2 linked regions of the Mucilaginibacter paludis DSM 18603 genome follow. The protein of the gene in region 1 interacts with the protein of each later gene in a pairwise test. Links are inferred from orthologs where the notes say so. Each region holds a gene or a part of one and is shown on either strand. Other genes may lie near its edges. The genes, in order: gyrA and gyrB.

Evidence for each region.
Region 2: the proteins of gyrA (region 1) and gyrB interact in binary tests that used the Escherichia coli proteins (3 or more experiments, as listed by UniProt). The link is inferred for Mucilaginibacter paludis DSM 18603 from one-to-one orthologs.

Annotation. Positions count from the first base shown.
Region 1 is NZ_CM001403.1:7,816,744-7,820,238, forward strand. The notes cover bases 268-3,424. They hold gyrA (DNA gyrase subunit A), read left to right. Parts: upstream 268-572; coding sequence 573-3,224; downstream 3,225-3,424. Other genes in these bases: MUCPA_RS33150 (hypothetical protein), read left to right, coding at 268-427; MUCPA_RS33160 (tetratricopeptide repeat protein), read left to right, coding at 3,306-3,424. Outside these bases: more of MUCPA_RS33150, read left to right, coding at 17-267; more of MUCPA_RS33160, read left to right, coding at 3,425-3,495. UniProt on the Escherichia coli protein: A type II topoisomerase that negatively supercoils closed circular double-stranded (ds) DNA in an ATP-dependent manner to maintain chromosomes in an underwound state.
Region 2 is NZ_CM001403.1:1,936,182-1,939,499, forward strand. The notes cover bases 334-3,313. They hold gyrB (DNA topoisomerase (ATP-hydrolyzing) subunit B), read right to left. Parts: upstream 2,813-3,313; coding sequence 854-2,812; downstream 334-853. Outside these bases: MUCPA_RS37625 (hypothetical protein), read right to left, coding at 80-220. UniProt on the Escherichia coli protein: DNA gyrase negatively supercoils closed circular double-stranded DNA in an ATP-dependent manner to maintain chromosomes in an underwound state.

The sequences.
Region 1 (3,495 bases):
CGCATAAATCTAAGTCATGAAAAAACTTTCGCATTTGCTAATGCTTTTAATTGCATTGATCAGCTTTACAGCATCGGCTCAAAATAAAAACAATTTACTACAAGGAACATGGCAGTTTAATGGCGGTACCTATAACGGAAAAACCGATACAGCATCGTTACAATACACCATGCGCCGTGTTTACACTTCCAGCAATTTTAACGCTTTTGCCTGCCAGAAGGGATACAAAACAGAGCGCTATGAGGCTGGCAAATACCGGATTAAAAGAGATACCTGTTTTGAAACCCAAACCTATAGCAGCAGACCATCACAAGCTATCGGTAAAACCATTGCCTACACCTTTAAGATAAGTAAAAAAGAACTTATACTATCCGGCAAGTTGCCCAGCGGCATGTTGGTTGAGGAGCATTGGAAGAAAATTAAATAAATTCAATATTATCGTTATATCATCTTTATATACCAAAAATTATCCACAGCGTACCCCCATACCACATATTTTGTTAACTTCGCACGTCGCTTTAAAAAGTACCTAAATAAAATTATGTCAGGCGACAATTGCTTAAATATAGACAATGGCTGAAGATACAGAGAATGGCGACAACGGGTCGCAAGACAGAATTATCCCAATCAATATTGAAGAAGAAATGCGATCGGCATACATCGATTATTCGATGTCTGTTATCGTATCCAGGGCGTTACCTGATGTACGCGATGGGTTAAAACCAGTACACAGGCGTGTGCTTTACGGCATGTTGAATCTGGGCCTAAATTCCAACAAACCTTATAAAAAATCTGCCCGTATTGTAGGAGAGGTGCTGGGTAAATATCACCCGCACGGCGATTCATCCGTTTACGGCACTATGGTACGTATGGCGCAGGAATGGAGCCTGCGGTATCCCTTGGTTGACGGGCAGGGTAACTACGGCTCGATAGATGGTGATAATCCTGCGGCCATGCGTTATACCGAGGCAAGATTACTGAAAATTGCTGAAGAGATGCTGGCCGATATCAATAAAGATACCATCGACTATCAGCTCAATTTCGACGATACGGAACAGGAGCCAACCGTATTACCTGCCAAATTCCCTAACCTGCTGGTTAACGGAGCATCGGGTATCGCGGTAGGTATGGCCACCAATATGGCACCGCATAACCTCACCGAGGTCATCAACGCCACCATGGCCTATATCGATGATCGAAACATCGAGATCACCGAGCTGATGAAGTTTGTAAAAGGTCCGGATTTTCCTACAGGTGGTATCATCTACGGTTTTGAAGGCGCCCGCGAAGCATCCGAAACCGGTCGTGGCCGGATTATTTTACGTGCCCGTGCAGAGATCGAAGTTTATAACAACGACCGCGAACGCATTATCGTGACCGAGATCCCTTACCAGATCAATAAATCGATCATGATCGAGCGTACTGCCGAGCTGGTTAACGAAAAGAAACTGGAAGGTATATCGGCTATGCGCGATGAATCAAATCGTGAGGGGATCAGGGTTGTTTATGAGATTAAACGTGACGCCAACGCCGCTATTGTATTAAATAACTTATTTAAATATACATCCTTACAAACTTCGTTCAGTGTAAATAACATCGCCCTGGTACACGGTCGCCCCATGTTATTGAACCTGAAGGACCTGATTCATCATTTTGTTGAACACCGCCATGAGGTAATCGTACGCCGTACTAAATTTGAATTGGCCGAGGCTGAAAAACGCGCACACATTCTGGAAGGTTTACTGATTGCTTTAGATCATTTGGACGAAGTGATCCAACTGATCAGAAGTTCAAATACACCTGATGAAGCGCGCGATGGTTTGATGACGCGCTTTAACTTAAGCGATATCCAGGCCCGGGCTATCCTGGACATGACACTTCGCCGTTTAACCGGACTGGAGCGCGATAAGATCAAAGCTGAGTACAACGAGCTGATGAAGCTGATAGATTACTTGAAATCGATTTTGGCCGACGAAGGTTTGCGCATGGAGATCATCAAGAATGAGCTGATAGAGATCAAAGAAAAATACGGTGATGAACGCCGCACGCAGATCGTACATTCATCGGCAGAAATGCAGACCGAAGATTTTATTGAGGATGAAAATGTGGTGATCACCATTTCGCACGAGGGGTATATTAAACGTACACCATTGACGGAATACCGCACCCAGGCCAGAGGGGGTAAAGGATCAATAGGCAGCAACAGCCGTGATGCTGATTTTATCGAGCACTTGCTGATTGCCTCCAATCACAACTACATGTTATTCTTCACCGAATCCGGACAATGTTTCTGGCTGCGCGTATTTGAAATCCCCGAAGGCACACGTACTTCTAAGGGCCGCGCCATCCAGAACATTATCAATATACCGAAAGAAGAAAACATTAAGGCGTATATCAAGTTGACCAGCCTGAAGGATAGAGATTATTTAGAGAATAACTTTATCATCATGTGTACGCGCAAAGGTGTGATCAAGAAAACATCCCTCGAAGCTTATTCCCGTCCGCGTGCCAACGGTATCAACGCCATTAATATTAATGAAGGCGATACCTTGCTACAGGCTACTTTAACTACCGGAAGCAGCGAAATTGTAATGGCGCTGAAATCGGGGAGGGCCATACGCTTTAACGAGTCGACAGTGAGGCCTATGGGCCGTACGGCAACCGGCGTGCGTGGTATTACCTTAGCCGGAGAAAACGACGAGGTTGTAGGTATGATAGCGATTGACGATGCCGAAACTACGGTGTTAGTAGTTTCTGAAAAAGGATACGGTAAGCGTACCGACATTGAAGACTACCGCGTAACCAACCGTGGAGGTAAAGGCGTTAAAACAATCAACGTAACCGAAAAAACAGGGCAATTAGTAGCGATAAAAGGCGTTACTGATGAACATGACCTGATGATCATCAACAGATCTGGCATCATCATCCGTATATCCATGAATCAGTTAAGAACCATGGGACGCGCTACGCAAGGTGTTAGATTGATATCGCTGAAAGAAAACGACAGCATCGCATCCGTTGCCCAGGTTGAGCGCGAAGAAGAAGTTGCAGAGGAAATTTCAGAAATCATAGCCGAGACAGAAGCGCTGGCCGATGATGAAAACAAAACCAGTGTAATTGTTGATGACGTTGTTCCAGAACACGATAACGTTGAAGATCATACCATCGATCCAGAGGAATTGGATACAGACGACGATGATACTGAAGAAGAACCAGAAAAATAAAATATGTCCGTTCGTAAAATAATTTTACTGATAACGTGTATATGTTTAACATCCTCCATTGCCAAAGCGCAATCGGAAGCAATGAAGGATGTTATTAATAACCTTGCTTTCTATCATACCAAAAATGATCTGAAATACTTGGGTGATGCTAAAAAATCGGTTGATAATTCCTTCAAAACCCACGCCGACTCGATTGACCTGGATAAAAATGTATATAAGGCTGTAGTTTACTCGAGTATCTTGTACATCGACTCGTTAAATAAACTTAACC
Region 2 (3,318 bases), 5.9 Mb from region 1 along the record:
GAGTCTTGAGTCAAAACTCCTTATTAATTATCGAGTACTTTGACTTTACGATAACCAGCATTTTATTGTTGACACAACACTACGCTGTATAAGCCGATAAACTTACCAAAGCGGTATTTGTTGAAGCCGGGTTAGTTACCGTACTTTTTCTACGAGACTCCAGGATAGCTACACATGCCATCAGAAATACAACAGCTACAATTAATATCTTTAGTTTCACACGCTTTAATTTTAATCAGTTAGCCTACAAATAATCACCACAATCATCTTATTAACCGGGCTTAATTCTAATTATTCCCCGGGAGATATCTAATGTTACAAAATTATTTTTCCAGATGAAATTGAAATGAAGTGCAAAAGTTGGAAGAATAAATAAATCCATCGTCATGATGGAGTCAACTATGCTGTAGGATGCTTATGTGGCTATACGCTCTGTTTGTCGCGTGATGACACACAACCCTTCGCCCCCTCTCCAACGCTATTACGTTAAAAATTTTGTTGCTTATCAAATGATGATCTACTCACATCTATCTGCGCTTTATCGCTCGCATAGTACACACCCCTCCGCCCCTCTCAAGAGGGGAATCGCACTGGGCCGCCGCTTTTTTATACATCTCATTGATAATGAGTACATTTTTACCAACTCCCCTCTTGAGAGGGGCGGGCTCGGCGGTGCGGCTGCGGGGGTGTGTTTCGCCGTGAGTAAGGATACTTTGCTGTTATAAAAACGATGCTTTGTTTGTGGCTCGAATCTGCCCCTCAAAAGGATCATCGTACAGGCGACGGCTTTCAACTAAAATAAAAAACCCCGCAGCTTAGGCGGGGTTTTGATTATATCAGAAACAGAGATTACTTAAATATCTATCCTTGCGTATTTGGCATTTTTCTCAATAAACTCACGTCGTGGTGCTACCTCATCACCCATTAACATGGAGAAGGTATGGTCGCACTCGGCGGCGTTATCAATGGTGGCGCGGCGCAGGGTACGTGTTTCGGGATTCATGGTTGTATCCCATAACTGGATGGCGTTCATCTCACCCAAACCTTTATAACGTTGGGTATGTACGCTTTCTTCCTTACCACCACCCTTTAAGCGTTGGATAGCTGCCTCCCGCTGATCTTCGGTCCAGCAGTATTCCTGCTCCTTGCCTTTTTTAACCAGGTATAAAGGTGGCGACGCGATATATACATAACCGTATTCCACCAATTCTTTCATATAACGGAAAAAGAAAGTGAGGATCAGCGTGGTAATGTGCGAGCCATCCACGTCGGCATCCGTCATGATCACAATTTTGTGGTAGCGTAGTTTATCCAGGTTCAAGGCTTTGTTATCTTCGGCTGTGCCTATACTAACTCCAAGCGCTGTAAACATGTTCTTGATCTCTTCGTTCTCGTAGATCTTGTGTTCCATGGCTTTCTCCACGTTCAGAATTTTACCCCTTAACGGTAATATAGCCTGATAATCGCGGTTACGGCCCATTTTGGCGGTACCACCCGCCGAGTCGCCCTCAACCAGGTAAAGCTCACAAACCGCCGGGTCGCTATTGGCACAATCGGCCAGTTTACCCGGTAAGCCCGAGCCACCCATTACGTTTTTACGCTGAACCATTTCGCGGGCCTTACGGGCCGCGGCACGGGCCTGGGCGGCAATCAATACTTTACCAACTATTAATTTGGCTTCTTTAGGATTTTCTTCTAAAAAGTTCCCCAATATTTCGCCAACAGCCTGGTCTACCGCACCAATTACTTCGTTGTTACCTAATTTACTCTTGGTTTGACCCTCAAACTGCGGCTCTTGTACTTTAACCGAAATAATGGCCGTTAACCCTTCACGAAAATCGTCGCCGGTAATTTCAATCTTGTTGTTTTTCAGCAAGCCTTCCTTATCAGCATAAGCCTTTAAAGTACGGGTTAAACCACGGCGGAAACCGGAAACGTGCGTTCCGCCCTCTATGGTATTGATATTGTTAACGTAGCTGTGTACGTTTTCGCTATAGGTATCATTATACTGAAAAGCCAGTTCAACCGGTACACCATTTTTTATACCGTCCAAATAAATTGGCTCGGGTATAATGGATACCCTTGTACCATCCAGGTATTTTACAAACTCACGTAAGCCACCTTCCGAATAAAACTCATCACAAACAAAAGTACCATCCTCTTTAACCTCGCGCTCATCTGTTAATGATAAGCGGATACCTTTATTTAAAAAGGCAAGCTCGCGTAAGCGGCTGGCCAAAGTTTCGAACTTATATTCGGTAGTGAGTGTAAATATTTCCGGATCGGGCTGAAAGGTTTGCGTAGTACCGGTATGGTCAGACACGCCAATCTCTTTAACTTCAAAGATGGGCTTACCCTTTTCGTACTCCTGCGTAAATATTTTACCTTCACGGTAAACAAGCGTTTTCATGTGGGTTGATAGCGCGTTAACGCAACTCACACCTACACCGTGCAGACCGCCGGATACCTTATAAGTATCCTTATCAAATTTTCCACCGGCGTGCAACACCGTCATTACAATTTCGAGTGCCGATTTTTGCTCTTTGGTATTGATCCCGGTAGGTATACCCCGACCGTTATCTATAACGGTAATGGAATTTCCTTTGTGAATAAAAACTTTAATATCATCGCAATGCCCGGCGAGCGCCTCATCGATAGAGTTATCAACAACCTCATAAACCAGGTGATGCAGACCTTTTACACCTGTATCACCAATATACATGGACGGCCGTTTACGTACCGCCTCTAAACCTTCTAAAACCTGTATGTTATCCGCTGAATAATTAGATTTATCTTCTTTTTCTTCGCTCATAGTTTTTGTTAAATCAACAACCTTCAAAAATACAAAATAAGGCTGATATTATCGCCATTGTTGATAAAATACATCGCGAAAACAAACAAGCGCACCCGGGTCAATAAAATGCACCCAATCGCCCCAAAACTACTTGGAAAAGAAAAAAACCAACTACTGTTAAGTTAAATATAATATGACGTATAAAAGCGTATATTTGTAAAACAAATTACAGATGGTACGTTATACGATAAAACTTACAAAAGAGGAGGTTGGAGAGTTATACTCGATAATCAACAAGGGCTCCCATAGTTCTCAAACATTCCGGACAGCCTATATACTATTGAATTGTGATGAAGGGGAATATGCGGAGAAAATAACAAATGAACAGATCAGCAAAGTCCTGAAAGTAGGGATGCGAACGATAGACCGGGTGAAGAAAAAGTTTATTGAAGAGGGTTTTGAAGGTGTTTTAGATCGTCGCCCCACCAGCCGTGTTTATGAAACAAAATCAGATGGCGATGTAG